Regions from separate parts of the Sphingomonas rhamnosi genome, predicted to be linked through region 4. Evidence: predicted binding sites of a transcription regulator. Region 4 holds the regulator's gene; each other region holds the start of a gene.
The links. The regulator LexA, encoded in region 4, represses DNA repair genes until DNA is damaged. The targets are predictions, from matches to a motif close to GTTCCNCNCTTGTTCT.
Positions count from the first base shown of each region.

Region 1 (7,984 bases), on a different contig from region 4:
TCACGTCGAAAGGCGCGGCGGGGGTTGCCGGTGCGGCGTTCGTCGTGCTCGCGGCGACGCTCAATACGACGGGCACGATCCCGGTCGCCAGCATCGCGCTCATCCTCGGCATCCACCGCATTCTCGCCGAGGGACTGACGTTCGTGAACCTGATCGGCAACGCGCTCGCCACCGTCGTGATCGCCAAGTGGGAAGGCAAGCTCGACGAACGCACGCTGGCGGCGACGATCGGCAACGCGCGGCTGCGCGCGAAATACCCGGTCGCCGCCTGAACCCCCGCGCAGCGGTCGAGGATCGCTGCGTGTCCCCGCCTTACGATAACAGCCGACTGCGACGTACGCGGTCGGACAGGAGACTGTCATGTCCATCGCTCTCGCCCTCGCGCTTGCCGCAGTGGCCCAAGACCAACCGTCGCAGGCACAACCGCCTCTGGTCCTGGCCGCGTCGACGGCAAGCACCGAAGGGGACACGACGCAGGCTGAGCACGACGTACCGCGTCCGACGGTATTCTATCCCAACACCAAGCAGGGGCCGGCGGACGCGGCACCGACCGGCATTGCGCGGTTCCAGCGCGACAATCCGATCGGCAAGGAGTTGCGCGCGCTCAAGATGGCAGGCGTCGATCTGGTGCTCGACGTCGTCGGCAACGTCGCGGCCAACCCGGTTGGCGGCATTCGGCAAGGCAGTGCGGAATCGCATTGGGTCTCGACCGCGGCCGATCTCGATCTCGAAAAGCTGATCGGGCTGTCCGACACGAAGGTTCATATTCAGGCGGCCTGGTTTACCGGCGACAGCCTCGGTCGCGATTCGATCGGCAATTCGATCAGCTTCCAGCAGACCTGGCGGCCGGTCGCCGGGCCACGGCTGACACAGTTCAACGTCGAGCATGATTTCAGCAAGCTCAACATCCTCGTCGGCCGCGCCGCGGTGAACAGCTATTTCAACAACTCGCCCTTCAATTGCGTGTTCATGAGCAACACGAGCTGCCTCACAGCTTACGGCGGCATCAGCGACATCGGCATAACCGCCTTTCCCAATTCGTCCTGGACCGCCAAGGCACGCTACGCGATCAACAAACGCTGGTACATCCAGACCGGCGTGTTCGAATACGACAACGACCTCAACATGAAGGGCAAGGGCGGCCTCGATTTCTCGCTGGGCAAGGGCACCGGGGTGCTCATTGCGAACGAGGTCGGCTATCAGACGGCGTTCGCGGACGAGCGCCTGCCGCGCCGCTACAAGGCCGGGGTCTATATCAACACCGACGGCGGCCAGAGCCCCTATTACGACCGCAACGGCAATTCATCCGTCGTGTCCGGGCTCGCGCGCGTTGCGCAAGGGGGCAACCGCGTTGGCCTGTACGCGATGGCCGACCAGACGATCCAGCGCGCCGCCGGCAAGAGCACGCGCAACCTCGCACTGTTCGCGCGGGTCTTCTTCAACGTCGGCAACGTCGCCCAACTCGACTGGTTCGCCTCCGCCGGCTTCGTCAAGACCGGCACGTTCCAGCACCGTGACACCGACACGATCGGCTTTCTGGTGACCAACACGCATTTCAGCAATCAGCAGATAAAATATCTTCACGATTTGAGAATGAAGGCGGGTGGCACAGGCTCGCCAGAATCGAACGAGATTATTGGAGAGATCAATTATGGATATGCAGCCATGCCCGGCGTCAGAATATTGCCTAATATCCAATACGTCATCAATCCAGATCCGATATTCGCCCCAACCCGTAAAACTGACATTCCGTCCGCGATCGTTTTAGGGCTACGCCTGGATGTACGCCTCGCCCAGATTTTTGAAGGATGATGACTGGAAACGGCGGCTAATTATCTGATGTTCAGTGTGCTCCACCGCCTTCAGTCGGATAGCATCGCTACGATCTTTCAATGGATTGCCGCGGGACACAGTTGACCCACTCTATTATTTTACATTATAATGACAAGCGTGTGAAGCCGGCAGGTATTGCTTATCCTAAGAGCCCGACCGAAAATTTAGTTGAGCGATTGCAGTAGCTTGTGTTTCACCGGGGTTTGCGAAAACCACGAGGATCACATGGGCTGGGCTGAAACCGATCGTTGCGAGCATGACAGAAGCGGGCTGCGCTATGCAAGCGGCTGCACCGATGAAGAATGGGCTATCAGAGCTGCTGCCGGTTTTGTGGACACGAGGTTAAGCTACCTGTGCCAGCCGCTCGAAGTGCGAAAGCAGCCCGCGTCGCCGAATATGTCCTGACGACCGTCGCCCTCGACGAAGCGAACACGCTGGTGGCCGCGGCGCACCAGCGAGCCACAGGTCATCAGGCGGCATTGGATCTGAGGAAGGCCAAAGTCGCTACCCGCGAAGACACGAAGTTTGCCCGCTCGCGGATTTCATATCCGAAAGCATGAACCAACGTTCCTTCAACGGTTACATCCCTTCTAGGCGTATCACTCCACCCTCATCAGCTGCGAATGGTAGGGTGCCACCGTCTCCCTCACCTCGTCCCACGGGGCGGTGAGCCACCGTTCGTAATCATCGTCGTGCAGGATGACGGGCATGGCTTTCGGATGGATCGGCGCAACGACGGCGTTCGGCTCGGTGGTTAGGAACCCATAGGCATTGCCGCGTTCGGTCGGTCGCCAGATGCCTGCGAAAGCGAAGATCGGCCGGCTGGGTACATCGAACCAGTGCAACGGCCTTTTGCCGTCCTCGCCGGGGGCAACGCCGTATTCGGAGAACGCGGTCACCGGCACCAGACAGCGTCGCGACGGTGTCGTCAGCATCAAGCGCCAGAAGCTCGAATTGAGGTTGCGCACGTTGGTCACGTATTTGGTCAGCTTGACCGCGGGATCGCGCTTGCTCGGCACCTGCGTCGGCACGCCCCATTCCATTCGCTCAAGTCGGCGGGTCGTACCATCCTGTACGATCACCGAGCCATAGAAGGGCGTTTTAATGCCTGTCGGAAAGATGTCGCCGACCGGGAACGTCTCGTCCCGTTCGTAGGGCGGACGGATACCGAAGGTCGCCGCAAGCTCGCCCTGCTTCGCGGTCATTCGATAGCGATTGCACATGTCGTGCGCCTCACAGGTGGGTGCCGGCGGACAAACCCGCCGGCACAATGATCCTACAGCTTGTCCTTCAGCCCCTTGGCCGCAGTGAATGCCAGCTTCTTCGACGCCGCGATCTTGATCGCTTCGCCAGTCGCCGGATTGCGGCCGTCACGCTCGGCGCGATCCTTGACCGCGAACCTGCCGAACCCGGGGATCGCGACCTCTTCGCCCTTGGCAGCGGCGCCGGCGATCTGGTCGAACACCGCGTTGATCGCAGTCTTCGCGTCTGCCTCGCTGGTGCCGGTCACCCCTGCGACGCCCTTGGCCAGTTCACTGATGTTCATGCGAGTCTACTCCTTGGAAAGTCAGCGCGACCATTAGTCATGACGGGCAGCGAGACAAAGACGATACGTCACACGCGCGTCAGGAGCACCATTAGGCCGCTCAGCGCTGCGAAAGGCGTTCACGGGTCATGCGCGGATCCTCGTACAGGTCGCGGATGGCGCGAAGCCGGAACACGTTCCACCAGCGCTGCCAGCGATGCTCGGCTGCGTCGTGGATCATGTGGCAGCGCTGACACAGCGCCGCGAGGTTGGCGGGCGCGCTGTTGCCAGGATCGTGATCGAGATGCGCGCAGGCCAGAACGACGTAGGTCGTGCGGACCGCGGCGAGCGAAAAGCCACCCTTGATCGCGATCCGCTTGCCGCGGGCGGACCGCCAGTACTTTGCATCGGCATCCCACCAGCGGCCATCCCCCAGATGCGCCACGCGGCGCATGTGCGGTCGCGCGCAATGCTCGCACCGGGCACCGGCCCGGTCGATACGAACGGTGAGGGACAGCTGCCGCCAGTCGATCGGGTAGAGCCAGCGGTTCTCGGGGCGGATCGGCATGACGATTCTATGAGTCACCGAGTCGCAGAACGAAAGCGAATAATTCGCGATTTGTTGCCGGTACGTATTTTGTCCGTTCTCCTCGTGTGTGGGAGGGGGAGGCGAGCCTCTTGGCCGGATCGGGACGATCAAAGCCCTTGCATTGTTGGACCCCGTAACGGAACATAGAGGGAACAAGTAGAGTCTTCCAACCATGCTTCCTACCCACGCTCCGCTTCCTGCCACGCTTGCTCATCTGAGGACGATCGCATCCCCTGTGGTCGAGCACCGGATCATGCCGTTCGGGCTTTCGGAACTCGACGGCCGGCTCGGCGGGGGAGGGCTGCGTGGCGGCGCTCTGCACGAGGCGACGGCACAGACGTGTTCGCTCGCTGATGATGCGGCCACGACGCTGTTCCTCGCCGGCGTAGCAGGCCGCGAAGCGCTGCGCGTCGGCGGACCGGTACTGTGGGCAAGCTGCCGCAACGACCTTTACGCGCCGGGTCTTGCCCAGGCGGGGCTGTCATCCGCCAACGTCATTCATGCGCAGCCTCGCGATGACGAGGCGGTACTGGCGGTGATCGAGGATGCCGTGCGCGACGGCACGCCGTCAGCGGTGGTCGCTGAGATTGGCCGGATGTCGATGGTCGCGACGCGTCGCCTGCAACTCGTCGCGGCGGACGCTGACATTCCAGTTCTGGTTCTCCGCCGTCGACGTAGCCGCGAGCAGGATCCGCTCGCAGAGCCATCGGCCGCCTGGACGCGCTGGCGGATCGGCAGCGCGCCATCGGGTCGCCTCGGTGTCGCTGGCGTTGGCCGGCCGCGCTGGTCGGTCGAACTTGCGCGGCAGCGGGGCGGCGAACCCTTTTCCTTGATCGTGGAGGGCTGCGATGAGACGGGTTGTCTCGCTGTTCCTGCCGCACTTGGCCATCGAGCGGCTGAGACGGCTGGACCGCTCCGCTTTGCGGCCGCCTGAACGCGCAGCCTTGCTGCTGCCGGTCGATGCCGATCCCGGCACCTGTTCCGTACCGCGGGGCGGTGGCTGGCGTCCCGGCGCACGCTGGGCGCGCATTGACGCACCAACGCGGGAGACGGTCGAGCATCAGATCGAGGCATTGCCGGGGCATGCGCGTCCGCCGATGCGCGAACTTGGCCGGAGATCGGAAGCCGCAAGCCATCCGTTCAAGGCGGGCGCGATCTCGGACGTTTCAGGCGCGGGTAGGGCAGGCAGTATTGTCGACCAAGCGCCGCTGGCACTGATCGGCAAGGTCGGCCGTCGCGAGGAGGTCGTTGCCGCTTGTGCCAGTGCCGCAGCGCTCGGCATCCATGCCGGCATGGCCGCGACGCATGCGCGGGCGCTGGTGTCGGATCTCGATTTCCGTGCCAGCGAGCCGGAGGCAGACGCACAGCTGCTTGACCGGCTGGCGCTGCTGGCGGTTCGGCGCTGGACCCCGATCGCGGCAGTAACCCCGTCTGACGGCCTCTATCTCGACCTGACCGGCTGCGACCATCTCCATGGCGGGGAGGAGCGCTTCTGCCGACGGCTGCGTGCCTTCTGTCAACGCGCCGGCTTCACCGCCCGGGTCGCTGTCGCCGACACCGTCGGTGCGGCGCATGCCTTGGCCCGCTTCGGCCCAGCCGATCTCACCTGCGCGCCGGTCGGCCGTTCGGGCGATGCGATCGCGGCGCTACCGATTGCCGCGCTGCGGCTGAGCGACACCGCGCTGGGTGCTGCGCGCAAGTTCGGCTTCGAACGCATCGCCGACCTGCTGCCGGTCGCCCGCGGCCCTCTCGCCCGGCGCCTCGGCTTGGCGGCGATCACACGGCTCGATCAGGCGCTGGGCAGCGTTGCCGAGCCCATCACACCCCGCGAGGATGCAGTGGTGCCGAGCGTCGAGCGGCGCCTGCTCGAACCGATCGCCACCGCGGAGGCGATCGCGCAGGTCATGGAGGATCTGCTTGGTGACCTTGCCGAGGTCCTGCAGGCGAGGGGGCTTGGCGTGCGCTCGCTGCGCCTGTCCGGCCTACGCGTTGACGGCAGCCAACAAGTCGTCGCGATCGGCACCTCGCGCCCGACCCGTGAGGTCTCGCACCTGCTGCGGCTTTTGAAGCTACGGATTGAGCAAATCGACCCTGGCATGGGGCTGGAGCAGTTCCGTCTGGTGGCACCGCATACCGAACCGCTCGACGCGGTCGATCTCGGCGCGGTGCTGGCCGGCGAGACGCTGGTCCGGGATCCCGCCCGTCTCGTCGATGTCGTGGCCGGCAGGATCGGCGCCCGATCGGTATTCCGGATTGCGCCGGTCGAAAGCCATGTGCCCGAGCGTGCTATCGTCTGCGCGGACCCTGTCGTCGCGCCGGGTGATTGGCCGGCGTGGGTGCGGCCGGCGCGCCTGCTCGCGCGGCCCGAGCCGCTGTTCCAGGTCATCGCGTTGCTGCCGGACCAGCCGCCCCGCCGGTTCGAGTGGCGCGGCAAGCTGTACCGCATCGTCGCCGGTGACGGGCCCGAGCGGATCCACGGCGAATGGTGGCGCCGGGATGCCGAGGTCTGGGCGGTCCGCGACTATTACCGTGTCGAGGATGAGACGGGCGGCCGCTACTGGGTATTTCGGCGCGGCGACGGCTTCGAGGCGGACACCGGCGATCTTAGCTGGTGGATGCACGGGCTGTTCGGATGACGGTCTATGTCGAACTCCAGGTGCTGACCCACTTCTCGTTGCTCCGCGGCGCATCGAGCCCGGAAGAGCTGTTCGCTGCGGCGGCACTGCTCGGTTATCCGGCGCTGGGTATCGGCGATGTCGGCACGGTCGCGGGCGTGGTGCGCGCCTGGGAGGCGCAGAAGGCGACGGACGTCCGCTCGATCGCGGGCACGCGCGTCGATCTGTCGTGTGGACGGCGCCTCATCCTGCTGCCGACCGATCGCCCGGCCTGGTCGCGGCTGACGCGGTTGCTGACGGTCGGCAAGAAGCGTGCGGGGAAGGGCGGCTGTCTTCTCCACTGGCATGATCTCGCATCATGGTCCGACGGCATCATCGCCATCTTGCTGCCGCACGAGCCGGATGCGGACAATCTCACCGCCTTGGCCGATCTCAAGGCGGTCTATGGACGACGCGGTTACATGGCGCTGTTCCAGCGACGCCGACCGAACGACGCGGTCCGTATCGATGCGCTGGCGCGGCAGGCGGGCGGCGCAGGCGTCCGCGCAGTCGTGACCGGTGATGTGCTCTACCATGCGCCCGAAGCGCGGCTGTTGCAGGATGTGGTCACCGCGGTGCGCGAGAAATGCACCGTCGATGAGCTCGGCTATCGCCGGGAGGTGAACGCCGATCGCGCATTGAAATCACCGACCGAAATGGTTCGGCGCTTCGCCAACTATCCAGACGCGCTGCGTGCCAGCGTCGACATCGCCAACGCCTGTACGTTCGATCTTGGCGAGCTGGCGTACCAATATCCCCATGAGCGGCTGATCGAGGGGCTGAATGCTCAGGAGGCGTTGGAGCAACTCGCGCGCGAAGCGGTCGAGCGAATGTTCGATGGGGCCGTGCCCCCCGCGTACAGCACCCAAATCACGCACGAGCTGAAGCTGATCGCCGAGCTTGGCTACGCGCCCTATTTCCTCACCGTCTACGCCATCGTCCGGGAGGCGCGGCGTCGCGGCATCTTGTGCCAGGGGCGGGGCTCGGCGGCCAACTCCTGTGTATGCTTTGTGCTCGCGATCACCTCGATCGATCCGATCAAGCACGAGCTGCTGTTCGAGCGGTTCGTCTCCGGCGAGCGCCGCGAGCCGCCCGACATCGATGTCGATTTCGAGCATGAGCGCCGCGAAGAGATCATCCAGTGGATCTTCGAGACCTATGGCCGCAACCACTCGGCGTTGACTGCGGTGGTCCAGCGCTACCGCGCGCGCGGTGCGGTGCGCGACGTCGGTAAGGCGCTCGGGCTGCCGGAAGACCTGACGTCCTCACTGGCCGGCCTCGTCTGGGGCTGGTCCGCGGAAGGGGTGGGCGAGAAGCAGGTCGCCGAGCTGAACCTCGACCTTGCCGACCGTCGGCTACGCCTGACCCTTGATCTTGCCCGCA
Region 1 covers NZ_JAXOJJ010000009.1:85,887-93,870, reverse strand. The annotation lists gene dctA (C4-dicarboxylate transporter DctA) at 1-272, shown strand, start outside; gene U1701_RS16715 (carbohydrate porin) at 361-1,812, shown strand; gene U1701_RS16710 (hypothetical protein) at 2,136-2,393, shown strand; gene U1701_RS16705 (SOS response-associated peptidase) at 2,433-3,056, opposite strand; gene U1701_RS16700 (HU family DNA-binding protein) at 3,110-3,379, opposite strand; gene U1701_RS16695 (hypothetical protein) at 3,480-3,926, opposite strand; gene U1701_RS16690 (ImuA family protein) at 4,201-4,881, shown strand; gene U1701_RS16685 (Y-family DNA polymerase) at 4,796-6,583, shown strand; gene U1701_RS16680 (error-prone DNA polymerase) at 6,580-7,984, shown strand, end outside.
Region 1: U1701_RS16690 (ImuA family protein) is a predicted target of LexA. The motif match lies at 4,086-4,101, and genes of this name have one in related genera.

Region 2 (7,984 bases), on a different contig from region 4:
CTGACCGTGCACGTCGCGACCAAGCTCAACCGCTCGCACCTGCTGCCCGGCAAGACGTCCTATGTACTCCCCTGCCTCGGCCGGATCGAGACCGACATGCAGGCGACCGGCGCGCAGAGCGTGTCGATCGAGGACTCATTCAGCCACATCTACGGCTCCAAGGGCAAGGCGACGCCCGCGTCCGACGCGTTGCTGTCGGAACCGGCGATCGTCGCAGGGATCGCCAAGGCAATGCTGCCCGCCAACCCTAAGGTCGATTGGGACGCGTGGGTCGGCGACTATGCCAAGGTGCGCGACGCGATCGAGGCGACCTATCCTGACATGTTCGCGCGGTTCAATGCGCGGATGTTCACGCCCGGCGGCTTCTGGAAAGGCAACGCCGCGGCGCACCGCGAGTGGAAGACCGAGAGCGGTCGCGCCGAGTTCAACACGCCCGAGGTGCTGAGTGCGACCGGGTTCGACGATGTCGAGGGGCGGTTCCGGTTGATGACTCTGCGGTCGAACGACCAGTTCAACACCACCATCTACGGCTATCACGACCGGTTCCGCGGGGTGAAGGGCACGCGCGACATCGTCTTCATGAACAAGCACGACATCGCGAAGATGGGAATCGCGGACGGGGATAGTGTGCACCTTGTCGGCGATGCGGGCGACAATGCGCAACGCCGTGTCGATGGACTGCGGGTTGTCGAATATGACATCCCGGTCGGGTGCGTCGGGGCCTATTATCCCGAATGCAACATCCTCATACCGACTGCGCACCATGCGCTGGAAAGCCATGTTCTAGCAGCGAAATCTGTGCCGGTACGGCTGGAAAAGGCGTGATTCTGGGGGTCGTCCTCGCCGGCGGCCGGTCCTCGCGCTTCGGGTCGAACAAGGCGGACGCGCTGTTGGCCGGTCGGTCGCTGGTCGAGCATGCGCGTGCGCAACTGGCGGCGCATGTCGCGACGACCTTGATCGTCGGCGGCGCGGCGGGCGACATCGCCGACCTGCCGCGCCCCGGCCTGGGGCCGCTGGGCGGCATCGCCGGTGCGCTCGATCGCGCGGCGAGCCTCGGCTACGTATCGGTGCTGACGATCGCCTGCGACATGCCCCGCGTGCCCGACGCGCTAATCGCCGAACTGGCCAAACGTGCCCCCGCCTATTGCGCCGACGCGCCCGTGCTCGGGCACTGGCCGACGGCGGCGGGGGCGCAACTGATCGCCGACATGGCGGCGTCGGACGACCATTCGGTACGGCGCTGGGCGCGTGCGATCGGCGCGGTCGAGGTCGCGACCGCGTCGCCGCTGCCCAACGTCAACACCCCCGCCGACCTGGCCGCGTTATGACGACGTCGCGCGCCGCCACCGTCACCGTGCTGCGGCCCGACGGCGTCACCCAAACCGAACGCCGGATCGCGGTCGAGGCGCCGGTCGCGATCGAGGTCGACGGACTGGGCTATGCGGTGATGATGATGACGCCGGCCGACCTGCCGGCCTTCGCCACCGGCTTCCTGCTGACCGAGCGGCTTGCGGACACGCCGGCCGACATCGTCGACATCGACGTGTTCGAAGGCGAACCCGGGTGGATCGTCCGGGTGACGCTGGCGGAGCGATGCCGCGGTCGAATCCACGACCGCGTCCGTCACCGCACCAGCGACACCAGCTGCGGGCTGTGCGGGATCGCCGGACTCGAGCAGTTGCGCCGCCCCGTCGCGCACCGCCCGCCCGCCCCGGACGTCGCGCCCGCCGCGCTGTTCGCGGCGCTTGCCGGGCTGCGCGACCATCAGCCGCTCAATGCCGAGACAGGCGCGATCCACGCCGCCGCGGCGTGCGACGCGTCGGGTGCGGTAATCGCCGCCTATGAGGATGTCGGGCGGCACAATGCGCTCGACAAGCTCGTCGGCGGGCTGGCAATCGCGAGGACGGGATGCGCGTTCATCCTGGTGACGTCGCGGATCAGCTTCGAGATGGTCGACAAGGCGCTGATCGCGCGCGCGCCGCTGCTCGTCGGGATCTCGGCGCCGACCAGTCTCGCGATCGATCACGCGCGCGAACACGGCCTTACGCTGCTGGCGCTGGCACGCAGCGACGCCATTCTGGTCGTCAACGATCCGTGCGACCGGTTCCGTCATCCTGACGACCGTCAGGACCCAGGATTTCACGCGTCCGCGCCCGTGGCCGGGATTCCGGATCAAGTCCGGGATGACGGCGGTGTATTGCGTGGAGATCGTACGGCCCCCTAGACCCGTCGCGACATGACAGCCCCCCCGACGATCGCATCTGCCACCGAACCCGACGGTGCGTCGCGCCTGACATCGCTCGACATCCTGCGCGGAGTCGCGATCCTCGGCATCCTGTTCATGAACATCAACGACATGGGCCGGTCGTTCAGCAACCCGGACATCCGCACGCTCGGCTGGACCGCGGCGGACCAGATCGCCTGGTGGCTGCGCGCGATCCTGGCCGACGGCACCGCGCGCGCAATGCTCGAAATGCTGTTCGGCGCGGGGATGGTGATCCTCACCGATCGTCTCTCGCACGCGGCGGAGGACGACGAGGGGCTGGTGCTGCAGCGCTATTACTGGCGCAACGCGGTGCTGTGGGTGTTCGGGATCATCCACATGGTCGTGCTGCTATGGCCGGGCGACATCCTCCATACCTATGCGATCGCGGCGATGCTCGCCTTCTGGTTCCGGCGGCTGCCCCCGCGGTGGCTGCTGACGCTCGGGCTGGCGGGCGCGGTGCTGCAGCTGGGCGGCGCGGGCTATTGGGGCGTCTACGCGCCGCTACAGGCACGTGCCGAGGTGACGGCGCTCACCGCCCGGCGCGATGCCGGTATACCGCTCGACGCGACCCAGCGCGCGACGCTCGCCAGGGCAGCCGAACGCGCCGCGACCCGCGCACGCGCGGTTGCCGACCACGCCGCCATCGTCGCCGCGGAGGACGCGGCGCGTTCCGGTACCACCGCCGACTGGATCGGCGCGCAGACCGCCAAGAGCATAGAACGGCTCGGGTTCGGCGAGATCTTCTCGATCCTGGAAGCCGCAACGACGATGCTGATCGGTGCCGCGCTGTTCAGGCTCGGCATCCTGCAGGGCAACCGGTCACGGCGGTTCTACGCCCGACTGACGCTCGCCGCTTATGGTGTCGGGCTGAGCCTGCGGGCGTGGGGCGCGTACGAGGTGACGCGCTTCACCGACGCGCCGCAATGGAACTGGGCAACGTCGGAGATCGCGCGCCTCGCGACCACGCTGGGGCATATCGGCGCGATCCATCTGCTGCTGAGCACGCTGCTCGGCGCGCGGCTGCTGCGGCCGTTCGCGGCGGCGGGGCGAACCGCGCTGACGCTCTACGTGCTGCAGACGATCGTTCTGCTCTGGATCCTGTTCCCGCCGTTCGGCTTCGCGCTCTACGGACGGCTCGACTGGATGCCGATGATGCTGGTCTGCGTCGCGGTCGATCTGGCGCTGCTGGGGGTCGCGGTCGTCTACGTCCGCCACTTCAGGATCGCGCCGGTCGAATGGGCCTGGCGCTCGATCGTCGAGCGGCGGCGGCTACCGTTTTGTCATGTCGAAAGCGGCGCGAGTGGTAGCGGAGGAGGGATTTGAACCCCCGACCCCAGGATTATGATTCCCGTGCTCTAACCAACTGAGCTACTCCGCCAAAGGCGTGCTTTCACTCGCGAGGGGGGCCTATAGGAAGGGGATTCCGGGCGGTCAAGCGAACATGTGCCGCGACAGCGCTTCCCATGGTCCGCCGCGATACCACCACGCCCCCAGCCCCGCGATCTCGATGTCGCGCGCGCGGAAATCGCGGTTGAGTTCGGCGAGCAGAAGCTTCGCCACCGCGGGCGTTACCTTGTTCTGGATCGTCACGTGCGGGCGCCATCCGCCGGCATCCTGCGGTGTCAGCATGCCCGTGAACGCGTCCGCCAACCGCGCGCGGATGCCGAGCAATTCGGGGGATTCGATCCGGTAGGCAACGCCGCGGCCAAGCGACATGAGTCCACCCACCCGCGCCTGGGGCGCCCGGATGCCGCGCGTCTCCTGGTTGAGGCGGTGCTTGAGCTCATCGACGCCCGAAGGCGGCAGATGGTGGAACAGCGTCAGATGCGCGTCGAGCTGGTTGCGCTCGGGCGGGAAGTGCGCGCGGCGCATGCCGTCGAAGAACGCGGTATCCTGCCGCCCGAACAGCGCGGTGACGATGATAGGGGCCGGCCCCGATTCGACGGACATCAAATCTCGATCTGACTGCCGAGCTCGACGACGCGGTTGGTCGGCAGGCGGAAGAACTCCATCGCGCTTTCGGCGTTGCGCAGCATCCACGCGAACAGCTTCTCGCGCCAGATCATCATGCCGGGCTTGTCCGACGCCAGCAGCGTCTGCCGCGACAGGAAGAAGCTGGTGTCCATCATCTTGAAGTCGGCGCCGCAATTATGCACCTCGCGCAGCGCCGCGGGCACGTCGGCGTCTTCCATGAAGCCGTAGCGCAGGATCAGGCGGTGGAACCCCTCGCCCAGTTCCTCGCGGATCGCGCGGTCGTGCGCGGGCCAATAGGGCTGGCCGACGATCTTGACCGTCAACAGGATCACGCGCTCGTGCAGCACCTTGTTGTGCTTCAAATTGTGCAGCAGCGCATGCGGCACGCCGTCCGGCGTCGACGTCATGAACACCGCGGTCCCCGGCACGCGCGACGCAGAGTTTGCAGCAGAATTAATGAACACCCGTATCGGCATCGCCGCCTCCCGCATCCGATCGATCATCAGCTGCCGCCCCTTCGACCAGGTGGTCAGGAAGGTGAAGATGATGAGACCGACCAGCAGCGGGAACCAGCCGCCCGCGGGCACCTTGGTCATGTTCGCCGCAAAATAGGCGCCGTCGACCAGGAAGAAGACGGCGAGCAGCGGCACGGCGGCATAGACCGGCCAGTTCCACAGCCGGAACAGCACGACGCCCAGCAGGCAGGTGTCGATCAGCATCGCCCCCGTGACCGCAATCCCGTAGGCGCTGGTCAGGTTTGACGAGGTGCGGAAGAACAGTACCAGCAGGATGACCATGATCATCAGCGCCCAGTTGACGAGCGGGATGTAGATCTGGCCCTGGGTCGAGGCACTGGTGTGTTCGATGCGCAGCCGGGGGATGAAGCCCAACTGGATCGCCTGCTGCGTGACCGAGAAGGCGCCCGAGATCACCGCTTGGCTCGCGATTACCGCAGCCATCGTCGCCAGGATGACGAGCGGCAGCTGGAGCGCCGGCGGCGCGAGATTGTAGAACGGGCTGACCAGCGCGGCACTGCCGTCGCGGAAGAGGAGCGCGCCCTGGCCCATATAGTTCATGATCAACGCGGGCAGGACGAAGACCAGCCACGATATGCCGATCGGCTTGCGGCCAAAATGCCCCATGTCCGCATAAAGCGCCTCCGCACCGGTGACCGCGAGCACGACCGAGCCCAGCGCCAGGAAGGCGCGTTCGGGATCGATCAGGAAGAACTGGACCGCGTAATGCGGCGAGAACGCCCAGAGGACCTCCGGCGTCTGCACGATGCTCAGCACGCCCAGCGTTCCGATCACCGCGAAATAGACCAGCATGATCGGCCCGAAGAACAGCCCGACACGCGCCGTTCCGCTGCTCTGGATATAGAACAGGAAGATCAGAATGGCGATCGAGATCGGGAGGACAAGCGCCCCAAAGCTGGGTGCCGCGACCGCCAGACCCTCGACCGCCGACAGCACCGAGACCGCAGGCGTGATCATGCTGTCGCCATAGAACAGCGCAGTCGCGAACACGCCGAGCAGGATGATACCCTTGCTCCAGTGCCGCGTCTTGGTCTTGCCCGAGACGAGCGCCAGCAGCGCCAGGCTGCCGCCCTCGCCCTTGTTGTCGGCGCGCATGATGATGATGACGTATTTGACCGTCACGACGATCATCATCGACCAGAACATCAGGCTGATCACGCCCATGATGTGCGCGGGGTCGAGCGCGAGCTTGTGATGCCCCGCGAAGGTCTCGCGAAACGCGTAGAGCGGGCTGGTGCCGATATCGCCGAAGACGATGCCGATCGCGCCGATCGCGAGCTTCAGCATGCCGTCCGAATGATGATGACCAAGATCGCCGTCGGCATCCTGGGGTACCGCCGGGAGCGCGGCCTGGGGAGAATCGGTCACCGGCGCTGCGCAGTGTCCGAAAGGTTGGTCATCGTCATCTTCAAAACCCGTTGTTCACCCCAATGCCCCGATTAGCACGCGCGCGCGCGGGGGAGCAACGGAAGTGTATCGCAGGGAACATAGATAGAACGTCGGCGTTGGGTATCGCGAAAGGAACACCGCATGTCCGATACCAATCCCAAATCCGAACCCTTCTCGAACGCCGAGAAGGATCCGCACGACTGGACCACCGGCGACGAGAAGATGACCGGTGCCCAGGCGAGCTACCTCAAGACCCTGTCAGAGGAAGCGCACGAGGAGTTCGACGACACCCTGACCAAGGCGGATGCGTCGATCAAGATCGACGAGCTGCAGGGCAAGACCGGCCGAGGCCAGTAGGCACCACTTGCACGGAAGCGCTTGATCCTCCCCCGGAAGGGGGAGGATTTAGTCTCCGGTTACCCGCGTCGGGCCGAGGTCGCCTTTGCCGACCGATCCCGACGCCATCGCCAGCATCGCATCGAGGCTCTTCTTCGCCTTGAGGCGCAGCCCTTCCTCGATCTCGATCCGGGGAGACAGGTCGCGCAGCGCGACGTACAGCTTCTCGACGGTGTTGAGCGCCATGTACGGGCAGATATTGCAGTTGCAGTTGCCGTCTGCGCCCGGCGCGCCGATGAAGCGCTTGTTCGGCAGCGCCTTTTCCATCTGGTGAATGATGTGCGGCTCGGTCGCGACGATCAGCGTGTCGCCCCCGCCCGTCGAATCCATCGCCATGGCGTATTCCAGGATCCCCCGCGTCGAGCCGATGTAATCGGCATGGTCGAGGATGATCGCCGGGCATTCGGGGTGCGCGACGACGGGGGCGCCGGGGTGCTGCGCCTTCAGCTTCATCAGCTCGGTCTCGCTGAACGCCTCGTGGACGATGCACACGCCCGGCCAGAGCAGCATCTCGCGGCCCGTCTTGCGCACCAGATAGCCGCCGAGATTGCGGTCGGGGCCGAAGATGATCTTCTGGTCTGCCGGCAGCTGCGCGAGGATCGTCTCGGCCGACGAGCTGGTGACGATGATGTCGCTGAGCGCCTTCACCTCGGTCGAGCAGTTAATATAGGTCAGCGCGATGTGATCGGGATGCTTGGCGCGAAACGCCGCGAACTGCTCGGGCGGGCAGCTGTCCTCCAAGCTGCAACCGGCATCCATGTCGGGCAGGATCACGGTCTTGCTCGGCGACAGGATTTTCGCGGTCTCCGCCATGAAGCGCACGCCGCAGAACGCGATGACGTCAGCGTCGGTCGCCGCCGCCTTGCGCGACAAATCGAGGCTGTCGCCGACGAAATCGGCGAGGTCCTGAAGCTCGGGCTTTTGGTAATAATGCGCGAGGATGACCGCGTTCTTCTCCTTGCGGAGGCGTTCGATCTCGGCGCGGATGTCGACGCCGACGAGGTTCTGACGAAGTTCCATGATGTTTCCCGAATTAGCTGGCGTTGCCTAGCACATCCTGCAGCGAGCGCGAGGTGTCCCAGCGTTCGGTGGAACCACCCTCCCCGGCAAAGCGGACTTGCACGGTGACCTTGCCCAGCCCTGCCGCGCCGAGTGGTCCGGCAATCAACCGGGTCAGTGCAGCGCGCGCGTTGGCGCGAGCCGCTGCGATCCGCGCGGGCTTGCGCGCTTCACCCTCGGCCACGCGGTCGGCGCCTTGCGACGCCTGGCGACGCATGGTGCCCATCATCTTGCGGGTGACGAACACGCCCTTGGTATCCTCGATATAGATGCGCGATTCGTCGATATTGATATCGCCGACACGGACATCGGGGGCGTGCACGGTGAGCACCTTGGCGGTTTCGTCCCACCGGAAATCGCCGGG
Region 2 covers NZ_JAXOJJ010000008.1:71,972-79,955, forward strand. The annotation lists gene U1701_RS15830 (FdhF/YdeP family oxidoreductase) at 1-825, shown strand, start outside; gene mobA (molybdenum cofactor guanylyltransferase) at 822-1,328, shown strand; gene fdhD (formate dehydrogenase accessory sulfurtransferase FdhD) at 1,325-2,224, shown strand; gene U1701_RS15845 (DUF418 domain-containing protein) at 2,237-3,589, shown strand; tRNA gene U1701_RS15850 (tRNA-Met) at 3,568-3,644, opposite strand; gene U1701_RS15855 (2'-5' RNA ligase family protein) at 3,698-4,216, opposite strand; gene U1701_RS15860 (potassium transporter Kup) at 4,216-6,144, opposite strand; gene U1701_RS15865 (DUF3072 domain-containing protein) at 6,307-6,522, shown strand; gene nadA (quinolinate synthase NadA) at 6,571-7,581, opposite strand; gene U1701_RS15875 (DUF4230 domain-containing protein) at 7,595-7,984, opposite strand, start outside.
Region 2: U1701_RS15865 (DUF3072 domain-containing protein) is a predicted target of LexA. The motif match lies at 6,259-6,274, and genes of this name have one in related genera.

Region 3 (7,984 bases), on a different contig from region 4:
CCGTCGACATCGGCCAGCCGCGGCAGGTTGCGCAGCGTCAGCGGCTCTTCGGTCAGCAGCGCGCACGGCATCAGCGTCAGCGCGGCGTTCTTGGCGCCGGAGATGGGCAGACGCCCGGACAGGCGGTTGCCGCCACGAATGAGAATGCGATCCATCGCCGGTGTCTAGCCGCGTCCGCATTTCGCGCAAGGGGATGCTGCATTGCCGCCAACTTGATCGACTTTAATGCACTAAAGTCAGACATTTGCTTTGAGGCCGGTTCCTGGGGGGACGTGACGGAGTGCCGGAAAGTTGCTTTGCCGATCGCGTCGGTGATCTAATCGCCTTGACGGCGAACGAACGCGCCGCGCTGGCGCGATTGGAAGAACGCTCGCGCATCTTGCGGCGCGGCACCGTTTTGATGCGCGAAAACGATCCGATGCCCGACCTCTTCATCCTGCAAAGCGGGATGGCGATGAGCTATGTCGTGCTCGACGACGGCAGCCGGCAGATCCTGCGCTTCCTGTTCGCGGGCGACATGATGGCGTTGTCGGCGCTCGCCTATCGCAACTCGACCGAGACGATCGTCACGCTGACCGACTGCACCGTCTGTCCGTTCAGCCGCTCGGTGATTGCCGAGGTGATGCTCGATCACCCGCGGCTTGCGGCGTTGATTATGGTCGGCAACCAGATGGTGAAGGTCGCGCTGACCGACCGGCTCGCCGCACTCGGCCGCACCTCGGCCAAGGCGCGGATCGCCGCGCTGCTGATCGATATCCGCAACCGCATGCGGCGCGCCGACGCCCGGATCGGCCACGCCTTTCCGCTGCACCTGACGCAGGAAGAGATCGGCGATGCGACCGGGCTGACCGCGGTCCACGTCAACCGGATGTTGCGGCAGCTCGAGGATGACGGACTGATCGCCCGTGAATCGGGGCGCGTGACGTTCGCGAACGAACCGATGCTCGCGCGGGTCGCGAACTATATCGACCGGCTGGACGGGCTCGACCTCAGCTGGCTGCCCGCGGGGCGCTGATTACGCCTTTTCCAGCGTGCACTGCAGCGGGTGCTGGTTCTGCCGCGCGAAATCCATCACCTGGCTGACCTTGGTCTCGGCGACCTCGTAGCTGAACGTCCCGCACACCCCGACGCCCTTCTGGTGGACGTGCAGCATGACGCGCGTCGCCGCCTCCATGTCCATCCGGAAGAACCGCTGCAGGCACAGCACGACGAACTCCATCGGCGTATAATCGTCGTTGAGCATCAGCACGCGGTACGGCGTCGGCTGTTTGGTGCGCGTGCGGGTCTTGGTCGCGACGCCGGCGCCGGTACCGCGATCGTTGCCGTCATCGCCGCCATCGTCGCGCCGTTCGGCCATGTTGGGGTTGGTCATCAGCATTGATGCCAAAATATGGCATGGCCGGGGGCAAGAGCAAGGGCCCGCGACGCAAAGCATGCGCAAAAGGGCGGGCGTCGCACGGCGCCCGCCCTTGCACCGAAGGGAGCGGCTTATGCGGCGCCGTGCGATTTCTCGGTGGCGACCGCGACTCGGTTCGAGATCGGCTGCGCGATCTCGCCGGCCAGCTTCAGCATCTTCTCGGTCGCGTGCGAGCTCTGCGCGACCACCGCGTCGAACGCGGTGCGCGCATAATCGCTCTGCAGCCGGAAATACTCGGTTGGCGACGAGGCCGATGCCAGCGTCTTCATCGCCGCGGTCGAGCTTTCGAAGCTCGTCTTGGCATAGTCGGCGACGTCCTGGCCAACCGTCTCGAGCGCCTTGGCGGCGATCTTCGACGATTCGACGATCGCCTCGATGTTGCCCTTGCCGAAGGCGCTGAGCTCTTCGAGCATGTGCGTGCTCTTTTCTATCGCACCCTTGGTACGGTCGTTGAGCCCTGCGAACATCGCGTGGGTCTTTTCGGTCGCGGTTTCGAACGTGTCCATGATGGCGTCCTTTGCTGGTGAAGGGGCCGTCCGATCCTGGGCGGCGGAGGGTAGCAGTGTCACGTCGCTGGCGACGACGGGCGGTTCCGGCGGCGTGTGGGCCGGCAATTCCGGGGCAGGCGCCTCGGGACCAGGAGTCGCAGCTTCGACTTCCAGCGTCGGATCGCCGACGGCGAGGTTTGGCGGGGCCTGGTCCAGCGGTTCGGCCAGCGTTTCGGCCACCGGTCCGGTCGAGTTTTTCCGCGTCATGATCGCCCGCCTCCCGTCCTTATGCTGCACTGCACAATACCAAATTGCCGAAGGGCACGCAATGTTCTTGCACGCGGCACCGTGACGTCTTCGGAAACCGGTATGGATGCTTGTGCCGCCAACGGCTTATCGCGTCTTTACGTACTCTCCCGGGGCGGCGCAGAGCGCGGGCAAGTCACCTCCGCCCGGTCGCCGCGCGCCCTCGACCGCCACCGAGTCGGCGCCGAGGGTGCGGATCCACGCGATCCAGTCGGGCCACCAGCTTCCGCGCGTCTCGGTCGCCCCCGCGACGAAATCGTCCAGCGACGCGGCGACATTCCGGGCCGCGTCCGGATTCGTCCAATATTGATATTTGCCTGCCGCCGGTGGGTTCACCACGCCGGCGATATGCCCCGATCCCGCCAGCACGAACCGGATCGGCCCCGCGAACAGCTGAGTCATCCGCCACACGCTATCGGCCGGCGCGATATGGTCCTCGCGGCCCGCCTGGATATAGGTGGGCGTCGTGACCCGGGTCAGGTCGATCGGCGTACCCGCGATGCTGATCGCGCCGGGCTTCACCAACAGATTGTCGCGGTACAGGTCGGTCAGATAGCGCATGTGCCATGTCGCGGGCAGGTTGGTGGTGTCACCGTTCCAGTACAGCAGGTCGAACGGCACCGCGTCCTGCCCCAGCAGATAGGCTTGGGTGACGTAGTTCCAGATCAGGTCGCGCCCGCGCAGCAGGTTGAACGTCATCGCCATGTACCGCCCGTCGAGAAACCCGTCGGGCGACAATTGCGCGAGCATCCTCAGCTGCTCGTCGTCGATGAAATGCTGCAGCTCACCCGCCGCCGCGAAATCGACCTGCGCGGTGAAGAAGGTGGCGCTTGCGACCCTGTCCGCATGCCCCCGCGCCGCAAGCAGCGCCAGCGTCGCGGCGAGCGTCGTCCCCGCCACGCAATAGCCGATCGTGTGCACCGCCGGCACGTCGAGGAGCCCGCGCACCGTATCGATCGCGTCGCACTGCGCGGCGACGTAATCGTCCCAGGCTACGTCCTTCATGGTCGCGTCCGCCGACTTCCACGACACCATGAACACGCTCAGCCCCTGCGCCACCGCCCAGCGGACGAAGCTTTTCTCGGGCGTCAGGTCGAGGATGTAGAAGCGGTTGATCCACGGCGGGAAGATAACGAGCGGCGTCGCGAGCACGGTGTCGGTGGTCGGGGCGTAGTGGATCAGTTCGTACAGCGGCGTGCGCTTGATCACCTGTCCCGGCGTCGTCGCCAGTGTCACGCCGACCTCGAACGCATCCGCAGGCGCGTGCGACAATTGCCCGCGCGCCAGATCGGCGAGCATCGTCTGCAACCCCTTCATCAGGTTCGCGCCGCCGGTCTCGATCGTCTTCTCGATCACCTCGGGGTTGGTGAAGGCGAAGTTGGTCGGGCTCATCGCATCGACGAACCCGCGCGTCGCGAACCGCAGCTGGTCCTTCTGCTTGGCGGGAACCCCCTCCAGGGCATCGACGCCGCGCAGCATATGGTCGCCGATCAGGTCGTAGCTCTGCCGGATCAGGTCGAACACCGGCGCGCGCCACTGCGGCGCCTTGAAGCGCTTGTCGACGGCGGGGGCGGGTTCGGGCTGCGCAGGGGGCTGGGCGGGATCGAGGAACCGCTGCCACAACGTCAGGCTCTCGGTCCAGAAATCGGTGACCCGGTCGAGCCCCGTGGTCTCGGCCTTGAGCGTGCCGAGCCCCTGCTCCAGCATCATCTGCTGCATGCGGCCGATCACCCAGGTCCAATGCTGCAGATCGGGCAGGCTGGGCGTGTCGGCCATGACGTCCTCTCGGGTTGGCGGAGACCCTACGCGAAATCGCCCTGCCAGCGAAGACTCAACCGCGCGCGCCCCCCATACGTCATCCCAGCGAAGGCTGGGATCTCCCGGTTCGTGTCGCAGCCCGCGCCAACAGGGAGACCCCAGCCTTCGCTGGGGTGACGGATGAGTGCGGTGGCGCATTGGCGGCAGCGACGCATCGATCGCGCGGCACATGGCCCCCGGATGACGATCGCGACGTGTCGCATCCCCGGTTCCACCGACGCCCCGCCTGGAGTACACCCTCCCGCGAACAGCGAGGCCCGCCATGTCCGAAGACTTCTACCGCATCAAACGCCTGCCGCCCTACATCATCGCCGAAGTCAACGCGATGCGGGCGGCGGCGCGTGCCGGTGGTGAGGACATCATCGATCTCGGCATGGGCAACCCCGACCTGCCGCCGCCCGCGCACGTCATCGCGAAACTGGTCGAGGTCGCGCAGAAACCCGACGCGCACGGTTATTCGCAGTCGAAGGGCATTCCGGGCCTGCGCAAGGCCCAGGCCAACTATTACGGCCGTCGCTTCGGCGTCGACATCGACCCCGAGACCGAGGTCGTCGTGACGATGGGGTCGAAGGAGGGGCTCGCCAGCCTCGCCACCGCGATCACCGCGCCCGGCGACGTCGTGCTCGCGCCCAACCCGTCCTATCCGATCCACACCTTCGGCTTCATTATCGCCGGCGCGACGATCCGCGCGGTGCCTACGGCCCCCGACGAGGCCTATTTCCAGAGCCTCGAGCGCGCGATGGCGTTCACCGTGCCGCGCCCGTCGATCCTGGTCGTCAACTATCCGTCCAACCCGACGGCCGAGGCGGTCGATCTCGCCTTCTACGAACGGCTCGTCGCCTGGGCGAAGGACAACAAGGTCTGGATCATCTCCGACCTCGCTTATTCCGAGCTCTATTATGACGGCAACCCGACGCCCTCGATCCTCCAGGTGCCCGGCGCCAAGGACGTCGCGATCGAATTCACCTCGCTCAGCAAGACCTATTCGATGGCCGGCTGGCGGATCGGCTTCGCGGTCGGCAACACGACGCTGATCGCGGCGATGAGCCGGGTGAAGTCGTATCTCGATTACGGCGCCTTCACCCCGATCCAGGCCGCCGCCTGCGCCGCGCTCAACGGCCCGCAGGACATCGTCGAGAAGAACCGCGAACTCTATCACAAGCGCCGCGACGTGCTCGTCGACAGTTTCGGCCGCGCCGGCTGGGATATCCCCAGTCCCCGCGCGAGCATGTTCGCCTGGGCGCCGCTGCCCCCCGCGCTCGCGCATCTCGGCAGCCTCGAATTCTCCAAGCAGCTGCTGCAACACGCCAAGGTCGCGGTCGCACCGGGCGTAGGCTACGGCGAGAATGGCGAAGGCTATGTCCGCATCGCGATGGTCGAGAACGAACAGCGCCTCCGCCAGGCCGCGCGCAACGTGAAGCGCTATCTGGTCAGCATGGGCGTCAACATCCCCGCGCAGGGCGCCGGCTGAACCGCAGCCGGTCCCTCCCCGCGTGATCCCGCCCCCTCCGTCATCCTGACGAACGTCAGGATCCAGAGCCCCAAGCGCCCCGCGTGCAACCCTGGATCCTGACGTTCGTCAGGATGACCGCGCGTGGGTGGGGCCGGCTGGTACCCCCGTACCGGCGCCTTAAAATATTTTCATATGCTCACTCTTCGCTTGCACATTGCGAACCCCGCAGAAGTCCACGCGTCGCGTGCGACGGGTCGGTGGAACCGGCTCCGCTGACCCGGCCGACGCCGCGCAACCCGCTTGCGTCGTCTTCCGCTTTGGCACAATCTCTTGGGGTTACGTCAGAGGGCGGACGCAATCACTGGTAGAACAGGTCACGCATAGCCATATGCAGATCGGGAACCCGCAGCCGGCTCATCCGCCGCGCGATCTCATTTTGTTCTCCTTTTGCGCGCGCTCGGGTGTAGCATGGGGGTACGCTCCCGATTCGAACGGACCGAGAACATAGGGATGCGGTTTCGATGGATTTCAGAGATAGCAGCCGGGATAGCGACATGACCACGGACACCCTCGACGCAGCAGCGACCACGCCAGCAGCCTCCGCCCAGCCGGCGCCTCAGCCCCAGGCGCAGGACAGCCATTCGGTGCGCGCGCAGCCCTATCCGGTCGAGGTCGACCACAGCCGCGACGCGCTCCTCACCGATTTCGGCAAGGAGACGCTCAAGGACCGCTATCTGCTGCCCGGCGAGAGCTATCAGGACCTGTTCGTTCGCGTCGCCTCGGCCTATGCCGACGACGCCGGCCACGCCCAGCGCCTGTACGACGCGATCTCCAAACTGTGGTTCATGCCCGCCACCCCCGTTCTCTCGAACGGCGGCACCGGCCGCGGCCTGCCGATCAGCTGCTATCTGAACTCGGTGCCCGACAGCCTCAACGGCATCGTCGACACCTGGAACGAGAATGTCTGGCTCGCCTCGCGCGGCGGCGGCATCGGCACCTATTGGGGCAATGTCCGCGGCATCGGCGAGCCGGTCGGCCTCAACGGCAAGACCAGCGGCATCATCCCCTTCGTCCGCGTGATGGATTCGCTGACCCTCGCGATCTCGCAAGGGTCGCTGCGCCGCGGCTCGGCGGCGGTCTATCTCGACGTCAGCCACCCTGAGATCGAGGAGTTCCTCGAGATCCGCAAGCCGAGCGGCGATTTCAACCGCAAGGCGCTGAACCTGCACCACGGCGTGCTGATCACCGACGACTTCATGGAAGCCGTCCGCGCCGGCGCCGAATGGCATCTGCGCAGCCCCAAGGACCAGGCGATCCGCGCCACCGTCGATGCGCGCTCGCTGTTCCAGAAGCTGGTCGAGACCCGCCTGCAGACCGGCGAACCCTACATCATCTTCGCCGATCACGTGAACAAGGCGATGCCCAAGCATCACCGCGAACTCGGCCTCAAGGTCTCGACCTCGAACCTCTGCTCCGAGATCACGCTGCCGACCGGCAAGGACCATCTCGGCAATGATCGCACCGCTGTCTGCTGCCTGTCGTCGCTCAACCTGGAAACCTGGGACCAGTGGCACGGCGAGAAGGGCCTGATCGAGGACATCATGCGGTTCCTCGACAACGTCCTGCAGGATTACATCGACCGCCACGAACCCGGCATGGAACGCGCCGCCTATTCCGCCGGCCGCGAACGCTCGGTCGGGCTCGGCGTGATGGGCTATCACAGCTTCCTCCAGGCCCGCGGCATCCCGTTCGAGGGCGCGATGGCGAAGTCGTGGAACCTGCGGATGTTCAAGCACATCAACGCCGCCGCCAACGAAGCGTCGATGCAGCTCGCGATCGAGCGTGGCCCGTGCCCCGACGCCGCCGATGTCGGCGCGATGGAGCGGTTCAGCTGCAAGATGGCGATCGCCCCGACCGCGTCGATCAGCATCATCTGCGGCGGCACCAGCGCCTGCATCGAGCCGGTCCCGGCCAACATCTACACGCACAAGACGCTGTCGGGCAGCTTCTCGATTCGGAACCCGTATCTGGAAAAGCTGCTCGCCGAGAAGTCGAAGAACTCCGACGCGGTGTGGAATTCGATCCTCGAGCAGGGCGGCAGCGTCCAGCACCTCGACTTCCTCTCGACCGACGAGAAGGACTGCTACAAGACGTCGTTCGAGATCGACCAGCGCTGGCTGCTCGAACTCGCCGCCGATCGCACGCCCTATATCGACCAGGCACAGTCGCTGAACCTGTTCATCCCGGCGGACGTCGAGAAATGGGACCTGCTGATGCTCCACTTCCGCGCCTGGGAGCTCGGCATCAAGTCGCTCTACTACCTCCGCTCGAAGTCGGTGCAGCGCGCAGGCTTTGCCGGCGGGGTCGAGGCCGACAACACCATCGACCTGCGCCAGATCGAGGTCGAGTCGAAGGATTACGATGAGTGCCTTGCCTGCCAGTGAGGCGCCCGTTCCCGTGCTGACGCCAAAAACCCCGGCCCGTGGATCACGGACCGGGGCT
Region 3 covers NZ_JAXOJJ010000001.1:288,578-296,561, forward strand. The annotation lists gene murA (UDP-N-acetylglucosamine 1-carboxyvinyltransferase) at 1-155, opposite strand, end outside; gene U1701_RS01425 (Crp/Fnr family transcriptional regulator) at 326-1,015, shown strand; gene clpS (ATP-dependent Clp protease adapter ClpS) at 1,016-1,357, opposite strand; gene U1701_RS01435 (phasin family protein) at 1,489-2,172, opposite strand; gene U1701_RS01440 (PHA/PHB synthase family protein) at 2,299-3,987, opposite strand; gene U1701_RS01445 (LL-diaminopimelate aminotransferase) at 4,292-5,500, shown strand; gene U1701_RS01450 (ribonucleoside-diphosphate reductase subunit alpha) at 6,037-7,926, shown strand.
Region 3: U1701_RS01450 (ribonucleoside-diphosphate reductase subunit alpha) is a predicted target of LexA. The motif match lies at 5,910-5,925, and genes of this name have one in related genera.

Region 4 (7,984 bases):
GGGCTCGGCCGGAACGCCGAACGTCATCCGCAGGAAGTTGCCCGTGTAGCTGAGCGAATTGTCCGGATACAGGAACGGCTGTCCGACGCTGTACTTGTACGCCATCGCGGCGATCGTCGGCATCTTGGCGATCAGGCGGTGCGACGCGATGACGCGCTGGGCCGGATCGTGGATGTCGGTCGAGTCGTGGTAGAAGGCGCTGAGCGCGCCGACGACGCCGCACATGATCGCCATCGGATGCGCATCGCGACGGAAGCCCCGGAAGAAGGTCGCGAGCTGCTCGTGCACCATGGTGTGGCGCGTGATCGTGTGCGTGAATGTGTCGAGCTCAGCGGCGCTGGGCAGTTCGCCGTTCAGCAGCAGATAGCAGACTTCCATGAAGTTCGACTGCTCGGCCAGCTCACCGATCGTGTAGCCGCGGTGCAGCAACACGCCTTCATCGCCGTCGATATAGGTGATGTCGGACTTGCAGCTCGCGGTCGAGGTGAAGCCGGGATCGTAGGTGAAGGCGCCGGTCTGCGCATAGAGCTTGCGGATGTCGATCACGTCGGGGCCGACGGTACCGGACATGACCGGAAGGTCGACGTCCTTGCCGTCGACGGCCAGGGTTGCGGTCTCGCTCATGCTGTTATCCTTCCTTGGAATCTTCAGGCCGACGCGCTTTGGTCGGCGATGCGTGCCAGGCTTTCCTCGCGCCCGAGCAGATCGAGCACATCGAAGATGCCCGGCGACGTCTTGCGTCCCGTGAGCGCGGCGCGAAGCGGCTGTGCGACCTGGCCGAGCTTGACGCCCCGCTCCTCGGCCACACGCCGTACCGCGTCTTCGAGCGCCTCCGTATCCCAGTTGTGCACCGCGTCAAGGGCAGCGTGGAGATTGGACAGAAGCACTTTCGCTTCGTCGCTCAAAAGCCCCCGTGCACCGTCATCCATCGCGATCGGACGCACGGAAAACAGGAATCCGGCACCGTCGGCGAGCTCGTTCAGATTCGCCGCGCGGGGCTTCAGGGACGGCATTGCGCGGGTGAGCAGCGCCAGACCGCCGTCCGGAAGCGTATGGCCGAGTCGGTCGGCGACCAATGCCGCCAGACGCGCGTCGTCCGCTTCGCGGATGTAATGACCGTTGAGATTTTCGAGCTTCTTCAGGTCGAACCGCGACGGGCTCTTGCCGACATGTGCCAAATCGAACCATTCGACCGCCTGGGTGCGGCTGATGATCTCGTCGTCGCCATGCCCCCAACCCAGCCGGAGCAGATAATTGTCGAACGCTTCGGGCAGGATGCCCATCTCGTCGCGATACGCCTCGATCCCGACCGCGCCGTGACGCTTCGACAGCTTGGCGCCGTCGGGGCCGTGGATCAGCGGGATGTGCGCGTACACCGGCTCGGGCCAGCCCATCGCGCGGTAGATCGGCAGTTGGCGGAACGCGTTGTTGAGGTGATCGTCGCCGCGGATGACGTGCGTCACGCCCATGTCGTGGTCGTCCACCACCACAGCGAGCATATAGGTCGGCGTGCCGTCCGACCGGAGCAGGATCATGTCGTCGATCTCGGCATTCTGCACCGTGACCGAGCCCTGGACTTGGTCCTGGATCGTCACCGCTCCTTCGAGCGGCGCGCGCAGGCGGACGACGTGCGAACGGTCGGGCGCTTCGCTGGCCGGGCGGTCGCGCCACGGGCTGCGGATGCGCAACGGCTTTTTTGCCGCCTGCGCCTCGGCGCGCATCTCGGCGATCTCGTCGTTGGTCATGTAGCAGCGATAGGCGTGGCCGCTGGCGACCATCTCGTGGGCGACGTGGGCGTGCCGCTCGGCGCGCGCGAACTGCATCACCGCGTCGCCGTCCCAGTCGAGGCCGAGCCAGCGCATGCCGTCCAGGATCGCGTCGATCGCAGGCTGAGTCGAGCGGACGCGATCGGTGTCCTCGATGCGCAGCAGAAACGTGCCGCCGTTCGCCTTGGCATAGAGCCAGTTGAACAGCGCGGTGCGTGCACCGCCGAGATGGAGAAACCCCGTCGGCGACGGGGCGAAACGGGTAACCACGGATGCAGGCGACGCTGCATGCGTTTCAGATGTTGCGCCCAATCGCGGGTGCTCCCAGACTGTAAGAACGATGGCGAATACCGCCGTCGCCGCCCCTAGCATGGCCCTAGTGCGGCGACAAATGGGCGTGCCGCGATGGGCGGCGGAGCGCGGTCGTGCGATCGAGCGCTGGCTGGAGGCGGAGCGCGACCAGCTCGTGCTGTGGCTGCCGGTGGCGCTGGGGGCGGGGATCGCGCTGTGGTTCGTGCTGCCGGACCCGGTGGCGTGGCGGGTGGCGATGCTTGCGCTGGGGGCGGTGGGGCTGGCGGGGCTCGCGGTCGGGCGCGGTGGGCGCGCGGCGCGGGCGGTTGCGGTGGGCGCGCTGACCGCGGCGCTGGGGTTGGCGCTGGTCTGGGCGCGGTCGGACCGGGTTGCGGCGCCGGTGCTCGCGCGGACGATGGTCGCGACGTTCGCGGCCCGCGTCGAACGGGTCGAGCCGCTCGCAGCGCGGGACCTCGTCCGCCTGACGCTGGCGCCGAGCGGATCGGCGACCGATACGCGGGGCGATGCGATCACGCTGCCGCCGCTGCTGCGCGTGAACCTGGCGGAGGCCGATGTGCCGCGCGGGCTCGGTGAGGGTGCGGTCATTCGGTTGCGTGCGCGGTTGATGCCGCCGCCGTTGCCGGCGGTGCCCGGCGCCTATGACTTCGCCCGTGTCGCGTGGTTTGCAGGGATCGGCGCGACGGGTCGCGGGTTCGCTCCCGTCACGGTAACGACCGCCGCGGAGAAGGGCTCGGGGCTACGCGGTCGGTTGTCGACGCATATCACCGACAGGCTCGACGGCAGCGCGGGCGGGATCGCTGCGGCGCTCGCGACCGGCGACGTCGGCGCGATCGGCGAAGACGATTCGGAAGCGATGCGGCGCGCGGGGTTGGCGCATCTGCTGTCGGTCAGCGGGCTGCACATCACCGCGGCGGTGGCGGCGACAATGCTGGTCGTGATGCGGCTGCTCGCGCTTAGCCCTTGGCTGGCGCTGCGTGTTCGCTTGCCGCTGGTGGCCGCGGTGGCGGGCGCTGCTGCGGCGATCGGCTATACGCTGCTCACCGGCAGCCAGGTGCCGACGATCCGCAGTTGTGTGGCGGCGTTGCTGGTGCTGCTTGCGCTGGCGATTGGTCGCGAGGCGGTGACGTTGCGTGCGCTGGCGGCGGGCGCGGTGATTGTGCTGGTCGCGTTGCCAGAGGCACTGGCGGGGCCGAGCTTCCAGCTGTCGTTTGCGGCGATCGCGGCGATCGTCGCGCTGCACGAGCATCCGCGGATCAAGGCGGTGTTCGGACCGCATGAGGAGGGGGCCGTACGCCGGTTGATGCGCGGCGTGGCGTCGCTGTTGCTGACCGGGATCGTCGTCGAGGCCGCGCTGATGCCGATCGCGGTGTATCATTTCCACAAGGCCGGGCTGTACGGAGCGGCCGCGAATATCGTGGCGATCCCGCTGACCACCTTTGTCGTGATGCCGCTCGAGGCGCTGGCGTTGGTGCTGGACGCGGCAGGACTTGGTGCACCGGTGTGGTGGCTGGTGCAGCACACGCTTGACCTCCTGCTGTGGATTGCTCGGACGGTCGCGGCGGCGCCGGGAGCGGTGCGGGCACTGCCGGCGATGCCGGAGGGAGCCTATGCGGCGATGATCGGCGGGGGGCTGTGGATCGCGTTGTGGCGGACCAAGTGGCGGCGGCTCGGCGTGCTGCCGGTGCTGTTCGGGGCGAGCTGGGCGTTAGCCACGCCGGCGCCTGACCTGCTGGTGACCGGGGATGGACGGCATGTCGCGGTGCGGACTGCCGCGGGTCTGGCGCTGTTGCGGGACCGGGCGGGGGATTATGTTCGTGATACGCTCGCCGAGAATGGTGGGCTGGACGGCGAGCCGTTGCTGTTGGCGGACCAGCCCGATGCGCGGTGCAGTCGGGATTTGTGCATGACCGACATCCCGGCGGGGGGACGGCGGTGGCGGATCCTGGCGACACGGAGCGTATATCTGGTGCCGTCGGCCGAGTTGATCGCAGCGTGTCGGGGGGCGGATATCGTTGTCAGCGAACGCGCCTTGCCGAGGCGGTGTTCGCCGCGGTGGTTGCGGCTGGACCGGGGGATGCTGCGGCGGACGGGTGGGGTGGCGGTGACGTTGGGCACGGGTCGGGTGACGACGGTTTTGGAGGCCGGAGATCGGCACCCGTGGCGGGATGTGTCGCCGGCGGTGCCGTCGGTACTCCGAACTCCCGCTTTGGCGGGAGAACCGGGCACTCGCCGCCATCTTCAATCGTAGCGGCGGAGGATGCCCGACAATTTGCCCTGTACGCGGACCTGCGCGGGCGAATAGCGTTGTGGGTCGTAGGCGCGGTTGGCGGGGTCGAGGCGGACCATCGCGCCTTCGCGGCGGAAATATTTCAGCGTGGCCTCGCTCTCTTCGATCAGCGCGACGACGATCTCGCCGTCGCGGGCGGTCTCGGTACGGCGGATCAACGCATAGTCGCCGTCGAGGATGCCCGCTTCGACCATCGAATCCCCGGAGACTTCGAGCGCATAATGTTCGCCGGAACCGAGCAACGCGGCGGGGACGGCTAGCATGGACGAGCCCTCGAACGCCTCGATCGGCACACCGGCGGCGATGCGACCGTGGAGCGGGATCTCGATGACGTCGTTGGCCGGTTGCGGCGCGGACTTGATGTTCGCGGGGGCGGGGGGTGCACTTTCCACCACCTTCTTTTCCGCGCGCTCAGGCATGCGCAGCACTTCCAGCGCGCGGGCGCGGTTGGGGAGGCGACGGATGAAGTTGCGTTCCTCCAGTGCACTGATCAGCCGGTGGACGCCCGACTTGGACTTGAGGTCGAGCGCGTCCTTCATCTCCTCGAACGACGGCGACACGCCGGTATCCTCGAGGCGATCGTTGATGAAGCAGACGAGCTCGTGCTGTTTACGCGTGAGCATGGCAATCCTCCGTCCGGAACAGACAAGGAACTTCTACGGAACAAAGTTAACGGCGTCAAGCGATCACTAGGATTTCCGCCGAGTCGCCCGCGACGGCGGCGGGGGCGTTGCCGGGGCGGACAATCAGGCAGGTCGACCGCGCAAGCGTGAGCAGCATCGAGCTGTCCTGGATCGTCGAGGCATAGGCGCGGCCGTCGCGGAGCTCGGCGCGCAGATAGTCGGTGCGCGCGTTGTTGGCGGGGATATCCTCGCCGAGTAGCGCGTGGGTAGTCTGCGGCAAGGGATCGCGGGCGCCGGCCATGTGCGCGACGACCGGGCGGACGAACAGCGTCGCGGTGACGAACGCCGAGACCGGGTTGCCGGGCAGGCTAAGTACGGTCGCATCGCCGAGCCGGCCTGCCATCATCGGCTTGCCCGGGCGCAACGCGATCCGCCAGAAATCGATCGTGCCGCCGGCGGCCTCGATCGCCGGGCGGACGAGATCGTGGTCGCCGACCGACGCGCCCCCGGTGGTGACGAGCAGGTCGCACGCGGCGCCGGCGAACGCGTCGCGCAGCGCCTCCAGCCGATCGGGCAGGATGCCGAGATCGACAATGTCGACGGGCAGGTCGGCGAGCATCGCGGCGAGCATGATGCCGTTGGATTCGGGCAGCGCGGTGGCGTCGGTGGTCGATCCGGGCGGCACGAGTTCGTCGCCGGTCGCGGCGACGGCGACGCGGACGCGGCGGTTGACGCACAGCGTGCCGTGGCCACCGGTCGCGGCGACCGCGATGCGGGCGGGGGTCAGGCGGTCACCCTTGGCGATCAAACGGTCGCCTGTGGTGAAGTCGAGGCCCTTGCGGCGGGTGTTGCGGCCGTGGCGTGGTGGGCCTTCGCCGGACAGGGCCAGCGCTGCGCCGTCGCGCGCGGCCTCCTCCTGGATCAGCACGGTGTCGGTGCCCGCGGGCATCGCGGCACCGGTGAAGATGCGGACCGCCTCGCCGGCCTGCGCCGCGCCGTCGAACGGGCGGCCGGCGGCGCTTTCGCCGATCACCGTCCAGGGGCCGGGCATGTCGGCGAAGCGGATCGCATAGCCGTCCATCGCGGAGAGATCGACAGCCGGCTGGGTCCGGACGGCGAGGATGTCCTCTGCGGCCCAGCGGCCAGCGGCGTCGCGCAACGGAACGGCTTCGGCGCCGACCCGAGTCGCGATCGCGAACAGGCGCGATTGGGCTTCGGCGACGGGGAGGAGGGCGGTCATTTGGGGTCTGTTCCGGCGCGAATGTTGTCAATGTTGAGGCGGTAGACGGTTTTTGCGGGCCGAATGTTGAGACCGTCGCTGCGCGTGCGGGGATTTTCCGCGCGAATGTTGAGAGCGCGTGGGGCGGATCGGGTTCGGGGAAGGGCGGCGCAGCACGTCATACCGTCAGGGCTGACATATTCGGACCGTGTAGGACAGCGCGGAGTACGGGCATGATTGAACATTCGTCATCCCGGACTTGATCCGGGGTCCAGGGTTGCGGACGGTCGCGCTTGTGGCCATGGATCCTGACTTTCGTCACGATGACGGGGTGGGGGGCGCCTTTCAGGTAGCACTTCCCCGGCGAAGGCCGGGGCTCAGTTGGGCAACGGCGGTGACGAAGGGCGGCGCTCCGTTACTACAGCCTTCCCAACTGGGCACCGGCCTTCGCCGGGGAACGGTTGTGGACCCTCAGGCGGTCCAGTCGCCCGATTTGCCGCCGCGTTTGGAGAGGAGGCGGATGTCGCTGAGGATCATGCCCTTATCGATCGCCTTGGCCATGTCGTAGATCGTCAGCAGCGTGACCGAGACCGCGGTCAGGGCTTCCATCTCGACGCCGGTCTTGCCGTCGGTGGCGGTGGTCGCGGTGGCGGTGACGCCGGTGTCGTCGACCGCGAGCGCGATGTCGACCGAGGTGAGCGGCAGCGGGTGGCACAGCGGGATCAGGTCGCTGGTGCGTTTGGCGGCCATGATGCCGGCGACGCGCGCAACGGCGAGCACGTCGCCCTTCTTGGCGGTGCCGGTCGCGATCGCAGCCGCCGCCTCGGGCGACATGGTGATGCGGCCGCTGGCAACGCCGATACGAGTCGTGACCGCCTTTCCGCCGACATCGACCATCCGCGCGGCGCCCTCGGCATCGATATGCGTGAGGCCGGTCATCCGACGATCGCGCGGGTGGCGGCTTCGATATCGTCTTGCCGCATCAACGCTTCGCCAATGAGGAAGCAATGGACGCCCTTTTCGGCGAGCGCATCGAGATCGGCCCGCGTCGTCAGGCCGCTCTCGGCGACGAAGGTGCAGTCCTTCGGCGCAAGCGCGACGAGGTCGAAGGTCCGACGGAAATCGACCGAAAAGTCGCGAAGGTCGCGGTTGTTGACGCCGATCAGGCGGCTTTTCAGCTTCAACGCGCGTTCGAGTTCGTGGGCGTCGTGGATTTCGACGAGCACGTCCATGCCGCATTCGATCGCCGAGGCCTCGATCTCCGCCATCTGCGCGTCGGCCAGCGCGGCGACGATCAACAGGATCGCATCGGCGCCGAGGCTGCGCGATTCGGGCGCCTGCCACGGGTCGACCATGAAGTCTTTCCGCAGCACCGGGATCGACACCGCGTTGCGCGCGGCGGTCAGGTAGGAATCGGCGCCCTGGAACCAGCGTTCGTCGGTGAGCACCGACAGGCACGCGGCGCCGCCGGCCTCGTACGCACGGGCGTGCGCGGGGGGATCGAAATCGGCGCGGATCAGGCCCTTGGACGGGCTCGCCTTCTTGACCTCGGCGATCAGCGCGTGGCCGGGTTTGGCGTCCAGTGCGGCGCGGAACCCGCGGGGTTTGGTCTCGCGCGCGATGCCGGCGTCGATATCGGCGAGGCTGATCGTTGCCTTGCGCGCGGCGACGTCGGCGCGCTTGGTTTCGAGGATGCGGTCGAGCATGGTCATTTAGTAGGCGATCCAACGGGTTAGCAGCGCTTCGGCGCGGCGTTCGTCCAGGGCTTCGGCGGCGC
Region 4 covers NZ_JAXOJJ010000006.1:56,077-64,060, forward strand. The annotation lists gene U1701_RS13580 (citrate synthase) at 1-624, opposite strand, end outside; gene gltX (glutamate--tRNA ligase) at 648-2,078, opposite strand; gene U1701_RS13590 (ComEC/Rec2 family competence protein) at 2,137-4,326, shown strand; gene lexA (transcriptional repressor LexA) at 4,317-4,988, opposite strand; gene U1701_RS13600 (molybdopterin molybdotransferase MoeA) at 5,044-6,228, opposite strand; gene moaC (cyclic pyranopterin monophosphate synthase MoaC) at 6,679-7,146, opposite strand; gene trpC (indole-3-glycerol phosphate synthase TrpC) at 7,143-7,919, opposite strand; gene trpD (anthranilate phosphoribosyltransferase) at 7,920-7,984, opposite strand, start outside.